Regions from separate parts of the Prevotella sp. HMSC073D09 genome, predicted to be linked through region 3. Evidence: riboswitches for the same ligand, from Rfam matches in the RefSeq annotation. Region 3 holds a riboswitch; each other region holds the start of a gene.
The links. Region 3 has a riboswitch for cobalamin ahead of HMPREF2955_RS12770 (ribonucleoside-diphosphate reductase subunit alpha). Riboswitches for the same ligand answer to the same signal wherever they lie in the genome.
Positions count from the first base shown of each region.

Region 1: another riboswitch for cobalamin. It lies ahead of HMPREF2955_RS02100 (TonB-dependent receptor); the one in region 3 lies ahead of HMPREF2955_RS12770 (ribonucleoside-diphosphate reductase subunit alpha).
Region 2: another riboswitch for cobalamin. It lies ahead of HMPREF2955_RS10640 (right-handed parallel beta-helix repeat-containing protein); the one in region 3 lies ahead of HMPREF2955_RS12770 (ribonucleoside-diphosphate reductase subunit alpha).

Region 1 covers NZ_KV815045.1:9,295-15,403, forward strand. Annotated here, with positions in the region: gene HMPREF2955_RS02095 (bifunctional UDP-N-acetylmuramoyl-tripeptide:D-alanyl-D-alanine ligase/alanine racemase) at 1-1,409, shown strand, start outside; cobalamin riboswitch at 1,527-1,722, shown strand; gene HMPREF2955_RS02100 (TonB-dependent receptor) at 1,763-3,778, shown strand; gene HMPREF2955_RS02105 (YncE family protein) at 3,793-4,953, shown strand; gene HMPREF2955_RS02110 (DUF4465 domain-containing protein) at 5,094-6,109, shown strand, end outside.
Region 2 covers NZ_KV815118.1:119,273-125,381, forward strand. Annotated here, with positions in the region: gene HMPREF2955_RS10640 (right-handed parallel beta-helix repeat-containing protein) at 1-3,438, opposite strand, end outside; cobalamin riboswitch at 3,610-3,797, opposite strand; gene HMPREF2955_RS10645 (carbohydrate kinase family protein) at 4,102-5,022, shown strand; gene HMPREF2955_RS10650 (FprA family A-type flavoprotein) at 5,242-6,109, shown strand, end outside.
Region 3 covers NZ_KV815128.1:89,180-95,288, forward strand. Annotated here, with positions in the region: gene HMPREF2955_RS12760 (HutD family protein) at 1-268, opposite strand, end outside; gene bcp (thioredoxin-dependent thiol peroxidase) at 501-953, opposite strand; cobalamin riboswitch at 1,091-1,377, shown strand; gene HMPREF2955_RS12770 (ribonucleoside-diphosphate reductase subunit alpha) at 1,446-3,965, shown strand; gene HMPREF2955_RS12775 (ribonucleotide-diphosphate reductase subunit beta) at 4,008-5,054, shown strand; gene HMPREF2955_RS12780 (alpha-galactosidase) at 5,118-6,109, shown strand, end outside.

The DNA.
Region 1 (6,109 bases), on a different contig from region 3:
GCCCCGACCACAATGGGCAACAACGAACACTGGTGTTGAGCGACATCTTGCAAAGCGGACTGCCCGACGATGAACTGTATCGCGAAGTATCGGACTTAGCCGAACAACGCGGCGTGCAGAAATTTATCGGCATAGGTCCGAAGATTTGCGCCAACAAAGAAAGCATCGCGCTGGCAGAACGGCATTTCTTTGCCTCGGTAGAAGATTTCATACACAGCGATGTTTTTAAGGGATTGCGCAACGAGGTGGTGTTACTTAAAGGCGCACGAAGTTTTGGTTTCGACCAATTGACCGAACTCATGGTGAAGAAAGTGCACGAAACCACACTCGAAGTGAACCTTAACGCGATGGTAGATAACCTGAACTATTACCGCGCAATGATGCATCCCAATACCAAGTTGGTGTGTATGATTAAGGCAGACGGCTATGGTGCAGGAGCCGTAGAGATAGCAAAGACTCTGCAAGACCACCGCGTGGACTACCTTGCGGTGGCCGTAGCCGACGAAGGGGCAACGCTAAGACGCAACGGAATAAGCAGCAACATCATGATTATGAATCCCGAAATGACGGCCTTCAAAACCATGTTCGACTACGATTTGGAACCGGAGGTGTATAGTTTCCGCCTGTTGGAGGCACTCATTAAGGCCGCCGAGAAAGAGGGTGTAACGGGGTTTCCCGTGCATATCAAGCTGGATACAGGCATGCATCGCCTAGGGTTCGACCCCGAAAAAGATGTTCCGCGACTGATAGAACGCCTGCACAACCAAAACGCCTTGATACCCAAATCGGTGTTTTCGCACTTTGTTGGGGCTGATGCCGACCAGTTCGACAACTTCTCGCAACGGCAGTTTGAATGTTTTGATAAAGGTAGCAAGATGTTGCAGGCTGCCTTCGAACACCATATTTTGCGCCACATCGACAACTCAGCAGGCATCGAACATTTTCCGCAACGTCAGTTAGACATGTGCCGCTTGGGCCTAGGCCTATACGGAATCAACCCTCGAAACAACGCAATCATCAACAATGTGAGTACGTTGCGCACTACAATCCTGCAACTACACAAGGTTAAGGCTGGTGAGACTGTGGGCTATTCGCGCCGCGGAACGATTGAACACGATAGCGTGATAGCGGCTATACCCATTGGCTATGCAGATGGATTGAACAGGCGATTGGGCAACCGCAACGGCTATTGTTTGGTGAACAACCAACGAGCAGAGTATGTTGGCAATATCTGCATGGACGTAGCCATGATAGATGTAACGGGGATAGACTGTAACGAAGGCGATAGTGTGGAGATCTTCGGCGACAACTTGCCCGTAACGGTGCTGTCTGACGCGCTGCAAACCATTCCTTACGAGGTGCTTACGGGCATCAGCAACAGGGTAAATAGGGTTTATTTTCAAGACTAATAGTGCGTGTTCTTGGCGAGATGCAAGTGTGAGGGCGAGTTAATTGGTGGCTCTGCCTGTGCGCATACTAAGCTCGCCGCACATCATGCTTGCATATTCCACATATTATCACTACCTTTGCACAACTAGGCAATAGGTTCGCTTACGAGCGATTAAAAGGGAATCGGGTGAAAATCCCGAACAGTCCCGCTGCTGTAAGTAACCTTTACTGGCCACAAACATTGCGCCACTGAACTCTGTCAAGTGAAATTCGGGAAGGCGTTTGTGGTCGGGTTACAAAGTCAGAAGACCTGCCATTGCCATTTATCTTTAATTTAACCTCGAGGAAAGGTTATAAGATAAGAACTTGAAATATGCAGAGCGTACATTTCTTTTTGGCTTGTGCGGCGTTGTTCTTCGCTGCATCTGCTCATGGTCAGGATACAAAACGGCAGTTGGCATTAGACTCGGTACAACATGTACGCGAGGTTGTTGTCGTGTCTAAAAACACCTTTCGCGAGGTTATTCCCTCGCAAAAGCTAGATGGAGCCGTGCTTGAAAGGCTGAACGCACACAGTGTGGCCGATGCCTTACGCTACTTTTCAGGACTGCAAATAAAAGACTACGGCGGCGTTGGCGGACTGAAAACGGTTAACATACGTAGTATGGGCACCAATCACCTCGGCATTTTCTACGATGGAATTGAGCTGGGCAATGCTCAAAACGGACAAATCGACCTTGGACAGCTATCGTTAGACAACGTAGAGGAGATTACTTTATACAATGGACAGAAGAGTGCCATTTTCCAACCAGCAAGCGATTTCGGCAATGCGGGTTCGGTTTATATTCGTACACGCACGCCTCGTTTCGACATAAACAAGCCCTTTAACCTTAGATTTAAAGCTGGTCGCGCTTCTAGCGACACCTATCGGCTATCGGGTTTATGGGAAAACCGACTTAGTCAGGCCGTTAACGCCTCGCTTAGTATGGGCTATCTCACGTCTAGTGGTAAGTATCGCTTTCGTTATCTGCGCCACAACCAAGACCGCTCTGTGGCTTACGACACCACAGCCATACGCCAAAACGGAGACATTTGGGCATTAAGGGCTGAAGCAAACGTGCACGGCGTGATTGACCACGGCATGTGGAATTGGAAAGCTTACACCTATAATTCGCAACGCGGAATACCTGGGGCCATTGTTAACAACGTATGGCGGCGCGGCGAAAGGCAGTCGGACCATAATCACTTCTCACAATTGCGTTTCCAAAAAAGTTTCTCCGATGCTTTTTCCACGCAGTGGTTGGCCAAATACGCCTACTATCACACCCATTACGTCAATAACGACCCAACCCAACTGCCCGTAAACAACACCTACAAGCAGCAAGAAATATATCTGTCTACGGCCAATGTGTTGGAACTGATGCCCAATTGGTCGGTTAGTTTAAGTTACGATTTCAAGTGGAACAAGCTCGATTCGGATACTCGTCTCTTTGTTTTTCCCCATCGTTTCAGCAACTTTATCTCGTTGGCCACTGCCATAGATTATCGCCGCCTTAAACTACAAGCCTCGGTTTTGGGTACATTTGTCAAAGACCACACACGTACAATGGTAGACGAACCAAGCCACAGCGTGTTCTCCCCTGCCCTCTTCGTCAACCTCTATCCCTTTACCAGCAAGGCTTTCTCGTTTCGCGCCTTTGCCAAGAAAAGTTTTCGCATGCCCACTTTCAACGAGTTGTATTACACTGAGATTGGCAATGCGTTGCTAAAACCCGAAACGGCAGTGCAATATAACGTGGGGGCGGTATGGGAAAAAACATACAGAGCATCTTTAATACGTGGTTTTAGGCTGCAAGTGGACGGCTATTTCAACAGCATGAGCGATAAGATTGTGGCCTATCCCAAAGGTCAACAGTTTAGATGGACCATGCTTAACCTCGGCAAAGTGCATATCAAAGGCATCGACCTACAAGCCGAAACAACCATGCAACCATCGCCCGAACTTTCGTTTACGGGGCGTTTGCAATATACTTATCAGCAGGCAAGAGACGTAACTAACCCTTCCGACTCGTATTACAAGCATCAGATACCCTATATCCCTTGGCATAGTGGTTCGGCCATTGTTGGTGCAAACTACAAGCAATGGCAACTGAATTACAGCTTTATCTATGCAGGCAAACGCTACAACCAGCAAGAAAACATCGTATATAACTACATGCCGGCATGGTACACCAGTGATCTCTCACTTGTCTATGCCTTTAACTGGCAAGGGCTTAGATGCAAGCTAACGGCAGAAGTTAACAACCTTTTTGCCCAAGACTACGATGTGATACTGAATTATCCCATGCCTAAGCGCAACTATGCTATCTCAATAGACATCACCCTTTAACGTCCGCAACAACAATGAAACGATTTTCGCTCTTCTTTCTCGCATGTTTGATACTCGCGACGGTTAGTTCTTGTCGCGAAGACTTCTACATTATCCCCTCTCAAAACCAAGATACGGGAGTTGCGCCCACACGTGGAGACATTGTGGGCATGTACGTTTTGAATGAGGGAAATATGGGGAGCAACAAGGCATCGATAGACTTTTTGGACCTCGACGAGAACAAACCAACGGTGCATTACCACCGTAATATTTACTCGGAACGTAACCCCAACGTGGTGAAAGAACTAGGCGACGTGGGCAATGACATCAAAATATATGGCAACAAGTTATGGATTGTGGTTAACGTTTCCAACAAAGTGGAAGTGACCACGGCCGATAGCTGCAAGCGAATTACGCAGATTAATATCCCCAACTGCCGTTATTTGGCCTTTAAAGACGGCTTTGCCTACGTGTCTTCGTACGTGGGACCGGTGAAATTAGACCAAGATGTGCCTTTGGGAATGGTGTATAAGGTAGACACGGTGGACTTTAAAAAGAAAGATTCGGTGGTGGTTGGCTATCAACCCGAAGAGCTTTGCATTGTCGACAACAAGCTTTATGTGGCCAATAGTGGAGGCTATCGCGCGCCAAATTACGACAACACACTGAGCGAAATAGACCTTACTACCTTTAAGGAGATAAGGAAAATAAAGGTGGGACTAAATCTGCACCATTGCCAAGTGGACCATTATGGGCAAATTTGGGTAACATCGCGTGGCGACTATAACGATGTTCCATCGCGCATTTATTGGCTCTATAAGGGTCACAATCAGGATTACGAGGTGATAGACAGCATCGACACGCCCGTTTCGGGGCTTTCAATCGTTGGCGACTCCTTATATTATTATGGCTCGGCGTGGAACAATGCCACCAAACAAAACACCATCAGCTATGGACTTATAAACGTTAGAACCCACCAAACCATTGATACCAACTTGTTTTCCTCTCCCGAGGTGAAGTCAATCACCATGCCATACGGCATCATGGTGAACCCAATCGAACGCGACTTTTACTTGATGGACGCTAAAAACTATGTTTCGAGTGGCAGCCTTTTGCACTTTAAACCCGATGGGACACACGATTTCACTGTACAAACAGGCGACATTCCTGGGCATGCGACATTCGTATATAAGTAACGAGCTTTTCAATTTTTAGTTAATAGGCTTTGTGTGTTCAAGCCGATGAACACACAAGCTTATGCACTAAGAAACTCAAAGGCACAAAAACTAAAAAGCTTATAAGCTCAATAACTCACAAACTCATAAACTCACAAAATATGAAGAAAGCTTTACTTTTCGTGGTTGCCTTAACGCTAATAGGTGCAAAGGCCACCGCACAACAGTATTTCAAGCAGGGCGCGCCTAGTCAATACATCTACAAAGTTGTTGACTATTCGCCTGCTCCTGGTCAGTTTGTAAACACGATGCCTGCATACGAAAAAGGCGACGATACAGCCAAGATGGCACAGAAATGCACCGAGAGTCTGGCTAACAATAAGCGCGACCTGATTACGCTTGGTGCTTTTGGCGGTTCGGTAACCTTCCATTTCGACCATAGTGTGGCCAATATCGCTGGCAAAAAAGACTTATGTATTGAGGGCAACGCCTTTCAAAACAGCAGCGAACCTGGTATTGTAATGGTGTCGAAAGACGTTAACCGCAACGGCATTGCCGACGACCCGTGGTACGAACTGCGTGGAAGTGCTGATGATGAAAAGCCTAACAGGATGGTATATGGTTATGAAGTGACCTATACCTCCGCACCCATGCAAGACATTCCGTGGACAGATAACAAGGGCGGTAGCGGTAAAGTGGAGAGAAATGGGTTCCACCCCCAAGAGTATTATCCCTTATGGATGCCATCTAAAATCACCTATAAGGGTAGCCTTCTGCCTAAGAATGCCACACAAAACCCTGCTACAACCTTCTGGGAACTGCATGAATTTGCCTACGGATATGTAGACAACAAACCCAATACCGATAAAGATGCGAACAGCTTTGACATTGATTGGGCCGTAGACGAGAATAGAAAGCAGGTGAAACTCGACTTTATCGACTTCGTAAAGGTGTATAGTGCCGAGCAACAAATGGCAGGATGGCTGGGCGAAACATCTACCGAGGTGGTAGGAGCTGAGGATTTGCACTTGCAAGAGTCGGTTGCAACCATTGATAAGGCATTGAAAGAAAAGGTTGCAACGTTTGATGATGTGGATGTAGCACTAAATTCTGATGGTTATTATTTTGGTGCAAGCAGTGCAGACCGCGAGGCAAAGACTAGTTTGTACACAAGTGG
Region 2 (6,109 bases), on a different contig from region 3:
ATTGTTGACTATCTGCGCCTGCGAAGTGGGCAAACCCGACATGTTGCGCACGTAAATGGCCGTGCAATAGGCTTTTGTGGACAGGTTGATGCGGTTACGGGCAAGGCGAACATCGCCCGAGGCATCGATGTCTACGGCGTTAAAGTCGTTATGGTCGGAGGTTTCGTTCTCTACAATGTTGCCTTCGATGTGGGCATCTGCCTCGCGTGCCACGTATATGGCCTTCGATTCTTGGTTGCGGAAGACGTTGTTGAGGATGCGCCCACCCACTTCTTTGGGCAGTGCCACGGTGCCTGTGCCGCCCAAACGCACGCCCATATAACCGCCTTCGAGTAGCGAACGCCGCAGCGTTAGATGGTCGTTGTTGGCGTTGGCCTGACTTTTGGCGTACATGTTGAGCAGCGTTACCTTCTGTTGTATGTTGGTTGATTGGGGCGCATGCACGTAACAGCTGTCTATCGTTACGTGTCGGCTTTCGTTGCGCAGGTGTATCACACCAGGATAAGTAAGGTCTTCGGTGCTTATTTCGAGTGCTTGCAAGGTGGTATAATCGGCTCCGTCGAAAGTTACCACGCCGTACTCTTTGGCCATTTGGTCGGGGTCGTAACCGCCTTTTTCGAACTTATCGTGGAAGATATGCACGTCGCCGCGCTTGCCAGAGGCCGCTTTGATGGTGAGTGTATTGGCAGGCGACAGGCCAGGTATGTGCGGAATGAGGACGCGCTCGTTGTACTTACCGCTTTCGATGCTGATGGTAACGGGGCCGTCTACCCCATCTCTCAACGCATCTACGGCTGCTTGGATGGTTTTGTAGGTGGCGTTTGGGCCTACGTTAAGCGTTCCGCTGATGCCTTGTGCAACGATGGTGTTGGCTGTTTCAGCGGTTTGTGGCGTAACTTGGGCATTGTTGGCGGTTATATTGGTGAGCGATGCGGTGAGCGTTTGCCCTACTTGCGCCTCGCTTTCCACATCGGCCGCGAGCCAAAAATGGTATTCGCCCTCTTTTTCGATGGTGTAAGTGCCATCGAAGATGCCGTTGTTGCGGGTGTTGGTAGCGAATGTTTGCGTGGTGGCAAAGGCATTGTCTTGCCCAGTTGCATACACCTTATATATATGTATGGGGGCATCGCCTTGCATTTGGGCTTGCATTTGGGTGATGGAGAGCTGGCCATTGTCGCCCTTAACGCTGACAACAACGTGCAGCAAAGGCACATCTGTTTGTCCCTTAAATGCCTTTTCGGGGGCGATGGCGTGGGTTTGCACCTCGCTAACAGCAAGCTTTTGCGGCGTAATGGCCGACACTTCGAGGGCGAAACCCTCGGCTGCAACATACTTGCCCGTGGTATAACGCAGGGTTATGGCACCATCGGCAGAGGTGGAAAGCAGCTTGTCGAAATGGTCGTTGCGGCTGAACGAGAGGTCGGGTTTGTCTTTTTTCTCCGTTCCGAAGTACACTTCCAGCCTGTCGGCAGCAGCTACCTTCCATGTTATCGGCTTTATGGCGATGAGCCTTCCTACGGTTTTGGGTACGAAAGTAATATGTCCGTCGAAGGCTTTACTTTCACTTTTGTCTTTTCCTCCGTCGTCGTATAGTGTCAATGTGGTGTTGTCGGCCACCTCAACACGGCCGTTATCGCCCTTTACTAGTGCGCGTTCGTATTCCACACGGCGCGCTCCATCGGGGTCACCTTGTTGCACGGCGGTTTCGCCTAGCGAGGTTTCAACCTTCATCAAGGCCGCATCCAGTAGCTTTCCTGCTTGTGCATCGTTGGCCACATCGGCGCAAAGCAGCAGCCAGTTGTCGCCTTCGGTAAGGGCAAGGGGAGTAGATAGGGTCATGGTTTGTTGCTGACTAAGGGCGGCTTGCGCGATGGTAGCCATGGGATTGCCGCTAGGAGCGGCATCGGGCGTGTTCTTAGGTTGTGCAAAAAGCTGCAAACCAGCCATTGCAGGCAACGATTGTTTGAGGTTAAGTTGCAGGCTGTTCAGCGTTATGGGCTGCAAATTGCCCTCGGTATGCAGGTTAATCAGCAGCAAGGACTGACGTGTAGCACCCGGCGAAACAGCTGCCGTAGATGCTTGGCGCACGTCTACGCTAGCCAACGACATGGCTTTGGGGATGTATTCGCTTACTTTGGCTACGAAACCTTTGGCCGCATAGTAGCTGTCGTTGGGGTTGAACACGATGGTTAATGCACCATCGGGCGATTGCGAACGTAGCGTTTGGCCGGGTCCGCGCTGTTTGTCGGCGGGCGAAGTAAGTTCCCAAAGCTTGCGCCCTTTCGTTCCTATGCCTTCGTACACAATGAATTTGGCACGCACACCGACGTCGGTACGTGACGAATACACAATATCGAACTTGGAAAAATCTATCTGAACCACATGCCCAGCGTGCAGTGGAGTGAAGGTGGTAATGCGGTCGCGCGAGCCCCCTTCGTAGTAATCGTTGTACGAATTGGTTTTAGACTGAAACGTCAACCCGCCATTTACGCGCTTTTGATGCGTTCCTTCGAGTGCGTAAACCATGTTTTCTACCGCCCGTTCGCCTGTTGGCAGTGGTGCGGGGAGGGCATGTTGACCATCGGAAAGCGCCAGTTGAGCGAGCGAAAGGGCAAGCGTGTTATGGTTTTCGGCCTCGTCTGCCACGTCGCAACCCAACCAAAAGAAGTTGTCGCCCGAACGAAGTGCAGGCTTGGCGGCTATGTTTAGCACCACTTCGCCGTTTTGCACGATGCCATCGGCTATGCGATGGGCGGTTGAAAAGTCGGTGGCCGATGTGCTTTGATATAGCTGAATGGCAGCTATCGGTCCGCTAGCTTTGAGCGTTAAGCCGTTAAGGGTGAGTGCAGGTTCGGTGTTTTCTGTACGAACATTAAAGCCCAACAGCGGTTGAGCCTTGTCGCCAGCGGTCAGCGAGGCATCTTTCATGGGCGAAATGGTTACATCGCGAAAGCGCATCGGTTGAGGAGTGAAAAGACTTACCACGGCTTTAAACCCATTGGAGCGGAAGGCCGTGGTGCTACCAAACTCTACTGTGAGTGCGCCTTGCGGGTTGGTGGCTTTCACAATGGGCGTAGTGCCCTTGGCTATGGTGGCCAGAAGTTGGTCGTCGCGTACCTCCGTGCCATCGTAAACGCGGATAAACTGCTTGTACATGCTACCTTCGAAGATGTCTACCAGCTTGAAATCTACTTGCACTTTCTTGTCCGTAACCTTGGGAATAAAGGTTACGCTGCTTGTTTTTCCGTCCTTAAATTCGGGCGAAGTCTGCCCATTTGGTCCGCCGTCGTCGTAAAAGTCAATTGGCGTTTCATCCACATCAATGGATTTGGGCGTAAGTTCCATGCGCACTTCTCTGTTTTGTGCCGTAGCCACAAGGGGCGAAAAGGCATAAAGAAAGAGGGCGCAAAGAACCATGAAAAGTTGTTTTTGCTTCATAATTATTGTGATGTTAATGTTGATTTACATGTTGTTTGCGCTGCACGCACAGCGAAAGCACAGAGGGCTTTTAATCTGATACAAAGTGAAAAGACATGATTTAACGAAATGAAATGCTACAAAGCACGCCAGCGAAAGCGTGCCGAATGCGCCGAACCTAACCCAAGAGGCCACACGAACGCGTGCAACGGCAGGTATTCTGACTTGTTGCCAGGCAGTAAACGTCTTCCCAAACACCGTGTTCAGTGACCTAGTGTTTACGCCGCCAAGGGCAACTCACAGCAGCCGGACTGTACGGGTTTTTCACCCGTTTCCCTTTTAAACGCCATACTCGACGTACCTGTTGCTGATGCAAAGGTACGAAAAAACATGCGCATTAGCTGCCAACTCCAATCTAATTAGGATGCGGCAAACAATGCCCATAAACAGCACAAGCAACTTATACGCCAAAACACGCATACCCAAATACAAAGCCATGCCCCCTAACAAACGGCATTGCCCCACCCCAACCCTTGGCGTTATGCAAACCACTTACCCATTTTTAGCGCCATCCCACATGCCCAATCAAAAACTTACACAATTGTTTTGTCGTCTGATTAAAAATTCGGATATTTGCATATTGTTTAAATATCAACCCTAAAAAAGAACATTTATCACAGCGTTATGCGGAAAGTAATCGGAGTAGGTGAAACGGTGTTAGACATCGTTTTCAAGCACGAACAGCCCATAGGAGCCTTGCCTGGGGGGTCGGTTTTCAACACTATCGTATCGCTAGGGCGCGTGGGAGCCGACGCAACATTCATCTCGGCCGTAGGAAACGACCGTGTTGGAACCAACGTTATCAGTTTCTTAAAAGACAATGGCGTGCAGGCCGATTACGTAACGAAGTGCGATGAGGGACAAACACCCATCTCGTTGGCCTTCCTGAACGAGCGAAACGATGCCGAATACCTGTTCTATCGCGACAATAAGAAGAACAATCCGGAGTTTGCTTACCCCGACGTGCAGGCCGACGACATCGTTGTGTTCGGTTCTTACTACGCCGTTAGTCCTGCCACACGGCCACAAGTGGTTTCGTTCCTAGAATATGCGCACAACCGCGGGGCCATCATCTACTACGACGTGAACTTCCGTTCGGGCCACCGAACCGACGTGATGCGCATAACGCCCAACTTGTTAGAGAACTACGAGTATGCCGACGTGGTGCGCGGAAGTAGGGAAGACTTCGAGGTGCTTTATCGCCTGTCCGACCCTGCTAAGGTGTACGCTGCCGAGGTTTCTTTCTATTGCAAGCGGTTTGTTTACACCGATGGAGCCAACCCCGTGCAGCTACGTGCCGACGGCGGCTTTTGCGAAAGCTATGCCGTTGGCGACACACAGCCCGTTAGCACCATTGGGGCAGGCGACAATTTCAACGCCGGATTTATCTTCGGCATGCTGAAATTGGGCGTTACAAGGCAACGCCTTATCGACGGATTGACCAAAGAACAATGGAACAAGATAATGAGTTACGCCCTGGCTTTCTCGGCCGAAAGCTGCAAGGGAACGGATAACTATGTGCCGAAAGGTTGGAAACCAGAGTGAAAAAAGCCTCACCCCCAACCCCTCTCCAAGGGGAGAGGGGATGATTAGCATTGCTACTTTGCCTCATCAACCACATAATAAGACAAATGTATCGGTAACTCGTTAACTTGTTAACTAACGAACTCGTCAACTTGTTAACTTGTCAACTCGTTAACTAACGAGCCCGTTAACACGTCAACTAAATACACATATACACTCATAAACTCACAAACTCAGAATATGATAGAAATAGTAAAAGACATCTACTACGTGGGTGTGAACGACCGAAAGAAAGAAAAGTTTGAAGGCCTATGGCCACTTCCCAACGGCGTTTCGTACAACTCGTACCTCATCGTAGACGAAAAAGTGTGCCTCATCGACACGGTGGAAGCCGACTTCTTCGCGCAGTTTATCGAGAATATCCGCGAAGTTATCGGCGACCGTCCCATCGACTATATCGTTACAAACCACATGGAACCCGACCATAGCGGCTCTTTTGCCCTGATGAGGAAGTATTATCCCAACGTGCAAGTGGTGGGAAACAAGAAGTCGTTCGACCTGCTTAAAGGTTTCTATGGCATGGAAGGCTGCGAGTACGAAGTAAAGAACGGCGACCAACTGTCGCTGGGTAAGCACACGTTGAAGTTCTTTTTAACGCCAATGGTGCACTGGCCAGAGACGATGATGACGCTAGACACTTCTAATAACATGCTGTTTTCGGGCGACGCATTCGGTTGTTTCGGCGCACTTAACGGCGGATTGCTCGACAGCGAGATTAATTGCGAACACTTCTGGCTGGAGATGGTGCGCTATTATTCGAACATTGTGGGCAAATACGGCACGCCCGTGCAGAACGCCCTCAAAAAACTAGCCAACGAGAAGATATACTATATCTGCTCTACACACGGACCTGTGTGGCACGAACAGCTGCAAAAGGTGGTGGCAATGTACGACCGCATGAGCAAATACGAGGCCGAAGACGGACTGGTTATCTGCTACGGAACGATGTACGGCAATACAGAACGCATGGCCGAAGTTATAGCTAGGGCAGCCAGTCAGGCCGGTGTGAAGAACATTGTGGTGTATAACGTGTCGAAAACACATCATT
Region 3 (6,109 bases):
CAAACTCAAAAAGGCACTCGTCAGACAACGTCACGACTTGCCCATCCACACAAAGCGCGATGTTGCCATCAAGACAAAGGATATGGCGCGTAAAGCCCGTGAAGTCTGAAAACGTACTTTCCGTAACATGAATAACGGCCGACGAAACGCGCAAGTCGAAGTTACGGTCTTGCAAACTACTCCCCACAGCGGGTAAGATACATACTTCGCGAGTAAGTCCACCACTCCACACACTCGTCTTAAAATCCTCTTTACGAATTATTTCCATCGTTAGATTGTTTTAAACCAATGTTCAAAGGTAGCAAATATCCTGCATACAAAACGACAATAAAGTTTGTTTTATCGCCACTTTCGAAAAAAGTTTGCGGCAAAACAACAAAGAGCACCATCTTCTTTCATGGCTTTGGCATCCTTATAAAAAAGCAACAACGAGAGCATCCACTACGGATGGCTCTCGTTGTTGCAAAAAAAACACGTTTAGTTTGTAACCTTAGGTGCCTTTACTCACCCAATATCTGCTGTGCGTGTTCCTTTACCTTAATCTCCTTGGGCTGCATAATACGGGTTATCACACCCTCTTCGTTGATGACGAACGTGGTGCGGAACGTGCCGAAATACTTGCGGCCATACATGCTTTTCTCGCCCCAAACGCCAAATTCCTCCACCAATTTATGCTCGGTATCTGCTATGAGCGGAAACGGCAAGTCGTTTTTCTCGATGAATTTCTTATGCGATTTCTCGTCGTTTATGCTCACACCAACCACAGCATAGCCCTGTTTTTGCAGTTCGGCATAGTTGTCGCGCAGGTTACAAGCCTGCGTAGTGCAGCCCGAAGTGAGGTCTTTGGGGTAGAAATACAGCACCAATTTCTTACCTTTAAAGTCGCTTAGGCGTACTTCGTTGCCGTTCTCGTCGCGCCCCAACACATCGGGAGCCTTTGTTCCTATTTCCATCATGATGATAATTCTTTTTCTATTGTTTGTTGGTACAAAGGTAAACATTAATTTCCGAAAAGCCTTATCCGCCACCAAAACACATTTTCGCCCCACATAACGCCCAACAAATGTTTCGCCCTTTGCGGTAAAATGAGTACCTTTGTGCCCGAATTGGTTTGCCAGGGCCCAGTGCTAGGCGATTAAAAGGGAACGGGGTGCAACTCTCCGACTGTCCCGCAGCTGTAAGTTCTTTACGGTTTTCTTCCAGAGGCGGTATCTAAAAAGCCACTAAACATGCAGTGTCAGCGCAAGCATGCTTTTTAGATAACGCTGTTACATAAGCCACTGTTTCGGTCCAATCGCATGGTTTGGCGAACCGAATTGGGAAGGCGAAGAGAATTAGAACAAAGTCAGAAGACCTGCCCGTTCGTCAAAAGTGCCGTTCCACTCGTGGGAATAGGGAACGCCACGAAACGTTTTTTAAATCAATAAGCAAGTCAAAGTTATCTCATGGACATAACCAAGAGAAATGGTTCGGTGGCTCCCTTCGACAGGGAAAAGATTGCCACGGCCATCAAAAAGAGTTTTATCAGCACAGGGCGACCCATCGTGGAAGACGAAATACACAACGTAGCTATCGCCGTTGAGCAAGTTATCATAACCCATCCGGCAAAACAAAACGTTGAATGTATTCAGGACGAGGTGGAACGGAGCCTTATGCAACGCGGCTTTTATGCCGAGGCTAAGAGCTATATTCTGTTTCGTTGGCAGCGAACCGAACAGCGAAAATACCTCAATAGGATTGCCAACACCCTGCAACAAACCGAAATTGCGCCCGTGTTGAAAGGCATCGCGGCCGACTTCGAGCCAGAGTTGTACCCCATTGCAGCACTCGCCGAGAAGTTCATGGGCTTTGTTAAGGCCGACATGAACGGGCGCGACAAGCTGTCGGCCTTGATAAAAGCCGCCGTGGAACTTACTTCGGCCGAGGCTCCTAATTGGGAATTTATCGCGGCTCGACTGCTTAGCTATCGCCTGCAACGCGACCTAGAAACGTTCGAACAAGCAGAAGACATACAATCTTTTGCCCAAAAGGTGCGCCATTTGGCCAGTCAGAACCTCTACGGAACTTACATTGTCGATGCTTATACCGAGAGCGAACTGCAACAGGCGGCATCGTTTATCGACGAAGAACGCAACAAGCTGCTCAACTATTCGGGGCTCGACCTCCTTATCAAACGTTATGTTATCAGGTCGTTTGCGCACAAACCCGTTGAAAGCGTGCAAGAAATGTTCCTCGGCATTGCCCTACATCTGGCCATGAACGAAGGCGAAAACCGACTGCATTGGGTGAAAAAGTTCTACGACATGCTTAGCCGTCTGGAAGTAACTATGGCCACACCCACCCTAGCCAATGCGCGTAAGCCTTTCCATCAGTTGTCAAGCTGTTTCATCGACACCGTGCCCGATAGTCTTGAAGGAATCTACCGCAGCATCGACAACTTTGCCCAAGTGAGCAAGTTTGGCGGTGGCATGGGCCTTTACTTCGGCAAGGTAAGGGCCGCGGGCGGACGCATTCGCGGTTTTAAAGGTGCCGCAGGTGGTGTGGTTAGGTGGATGAAGTTGGTGAACGACACCGCTGTGGCCGTAGACCAATTGGGCGTTCGCCAAGGCGCAGTGGCCGTTTACCTAGATGTTTGGCACAAAGACCTGCCCGAATTTCTACAATTACGCACCAACAACGGCGACGACCGAATGAAAGCGCACGACATCTTCCCAGCCGTGTGTTACCCCGACTTGTTTTGGCGAATGGCGCAACAAGACCTCAATCAGGATTGGCACATGTTCTGCCCCAACGAAGTTCTAACTACGCGCGGTTACTCGCTAGAAGACTTCTACGGCGAGGCATGGGAGGAGAAATACCACGAATGCGTGGCCGACAAACGCCTTTCGCGCCGAACGATGACCATTAAAGACGTTATCCGTCTTGTTCTCCGTTCGGCTGTTGAAACAGGAACGCCCTTCACTTTCAACCGCGACATCGTTAACCGAGCCAACCCCAACGGTCACAACGGCATCATCTATTGTTCTAATCTCTGCACAGAGATTGCCCAAAACATGAAGGCCATCGAAGAGGTGAGCAATGAAGTGCTGACCAAAGACGGCGATACCGTGGTGGTACGTACGGTTAAGCCGGGCGACTTCGTGGTTTGCAACTTGGCTAGCCTTTCGCTTGGCAACTTGCCGTTAGAAAACGAGGACTATCTCAACGATATAGTAGCGACTGTTGTGCGTGCACTCGACAATGTTATCGACCTGAACTTCTACCCCGTGCCATACGCCCAAATCACCAACCACCGCTATCGCAGCATTGGCCTGGGTGTAAGCGGATATCACCACGCATTAGCCCTGAGAGGCATTAAATGGGAGAGCGAAGAACACTTGCAATTTGTAGATCAAGTGTTCGAACGCATCAACCGCGCCGCTATCGAGGCCAGTTCTTCCTTGGCCAAAGAGAAAGGCGCTTACGCTTACTTCGAGGGAAGCGACTGGCAAACGGGCGCTTACTTCGAAAAGCGCAACTACAACTCGCCCCAATGGCAGCAAACGGCTCAACGCGTAAAGGAGCAAGGAATGCGCAACGCCTACCTACTGGCCATCGCCCCCACAAGTAGCACCAGCATTGTAGCCGCAACCACGGCAGGACTAGACCCCGTTATGCAGCGTTTCTTCTTGGAAGAGAAGAAAGGCGCCATGCTACCACGTGTGGCCCCGGCACTATCCGACCGCACTTTCTGGCTCTACAAGGGCGCATACCAAACCAATCAAGCATGGAGCATGCGCGCATCGGGCATACGCCAACGCCATATTGACCAAGCGCAAAGCGTTAATCTCTACATCACCAACAACTACACCATGCGACAGTTGCTCGACCTTTACCTCTTGGCATGGCAAAGTGGGGTGAAAACCATCTACTACGTACGAAGTAAATCGCTAGAAGTGGAAGAATGCGAAAGCTGCGCATCGTAACCAACAACACTACATACACAAACGAAACTCAACACAGCACAAATGGACAATAAGCTAAAAAAGAACGCCTTGTTTAACCCACAAGGAGATACCGACTTGCGACTAAGGCGCATGATTGGAGGCAATACCACCAATCTAAACGACTTTAACAACATGCGCTACACGTGGGCTAGCGACTGGTATAGGCAAGCAATGAACAACTTTTGGATTCCAGAAGAGATTAATCTTACCCAAGACACCAAAGACTATCCGCTGTTGCCGCCTGCCGAACGCAAGGCTTACGACAAGATATTGAGCTTTTTGGTGTTTCTCGACTCGCTGCAAAGTGCCAACTTGCCCTCGCTAACCGAGTTTATCACGGCCAACGAGGTAAACCTTTGCCTGCACATTCAGGCCTTTCAAGAGTGCGTTCACAGCCAGAGTTACAGCTACATGCTCGACACCATCTGCTCGCCCGAAGAGCGAAACGACATTCTCTACCAGTGGAAAACCGACGAACACCTACTTCGCCGCAACACTTTCATCGGCGATTGCTACAACGAGTTCTACGCCAACAACGACAAAGCATCGCTCATGAAGACGCTCATGGCCAACTATATTCTCGAAGGCATCTACTTTTATAGCGGCTTTATGTTCTTCTACAACTTGGCGCGCAACGGCAAAATGTCGGGTTCGGCGCAAGAAATACGCTACATCAACCGCGACGAGAACACGCACCTGTGGCTCTTCCGCAACATCATTCACGAGATGAAGAAAGAAGAACCCGAATACTTTACGCCCGAAAAGGTGAAACTTTACGAAGAAATGATGCGCGAAGGAGTGCGCCAAGAGATTGCATGGGGCCAATATGTTATTGGCAACGAGGTGCAAGGACTTAACGCACAGATGGTAAACGACTACATTCGTTACCTTGGCAACATGCGCTGGCGTAGTCTTGGTTTCGGCAATTTGTTTGAAGACAACATCGAAGAGCCCGAAAACATGCGCTGGGTGGCCCAATACGCCAACGCCAACATGGTAAAAACCGACTTCTTCGAGGCCAAAAGCACGGCATACGCCAAAAGCACAGCCATCGAAGACGACCTGTAAAGGCCTGCCCATCCAGTCCTTTTTAGCTATCTTTGCACACATATAGTAAGTATATATGCAAATATGAAAAGTCCCATCTCCACGTTTCTTTTGCTACTCATGCCACTCGTAGCCGCTGCCGACAACGGTTTGCGTTGCGCCAAAAGCGTTTTCTCGCAACCCGATGTGCGTTTCATGCAGAAAATAAAATCAATACACGCCGATGCCGTCATCGGGGTTAAGGGATTACCTAGCGGACTGCAATGGAACGCTCGCCGCAACTTGGTTGAAGGCAAGGTAAAAGCACCTGGCACATACACCTACACCGTAACTTCTAGCATAAACGGGCAGGTAAGCGAAGAACAAATCAAGCTTATCGTGTCTGACAAGTTGGCCATGCCCCTTCCTTTCATGGGATGGCTGTCGTGGAACTCGGTAGAAGGCGATGTTTCCGAGGCTATTGTTAAGAGCGTGGCCGACATGTTCAAAGCAAACGGACTGTTTGAGGCTGGTTGGAACACCATCATGATGGACGACTTATGGCAAGCACGTAAGCGTGCAGACGACGGAAAGCCGCTACCCGACCCCAAACGCTTTCCTAACAGCCTGCGACCTGTTGCTGATTACGTGCACGGCAAGGGCATGAAGTTTGGACTTTACACCGATGCAGCCGACAAAACTTGTGCAGGTGCATTTGGTTCGTATGGCTATGAGCGGATAGATGCCGAGCAATATGCCCAATGGAACGTGGATATTGTGAAGTGCGACTACTGCAATGCGCCGCCCGAACAAGACACTGCCATTGTGCGTTACCGCCGTTTGGGCGATGCTTTCAAAGCCGTTGCACGCCCCATTACGCACTACATCTGCGAGTGGGGCGACAGAAAGCCGTGGCTTTGGGGCGCAGAGTCGGGCGGTAGTTGCTGGCGCGTTAGTGCGGATGTGCGCGACAGATGGACTTGCGAGCCTGGCGGAACGGGCGTGGTAGAAAGCATCATGGCTATGAAAAACATCGCGCAATATGCAGGTGTAAACCGATTTAACGATGCAGACATGCTTTGTACGGGACTGCATGG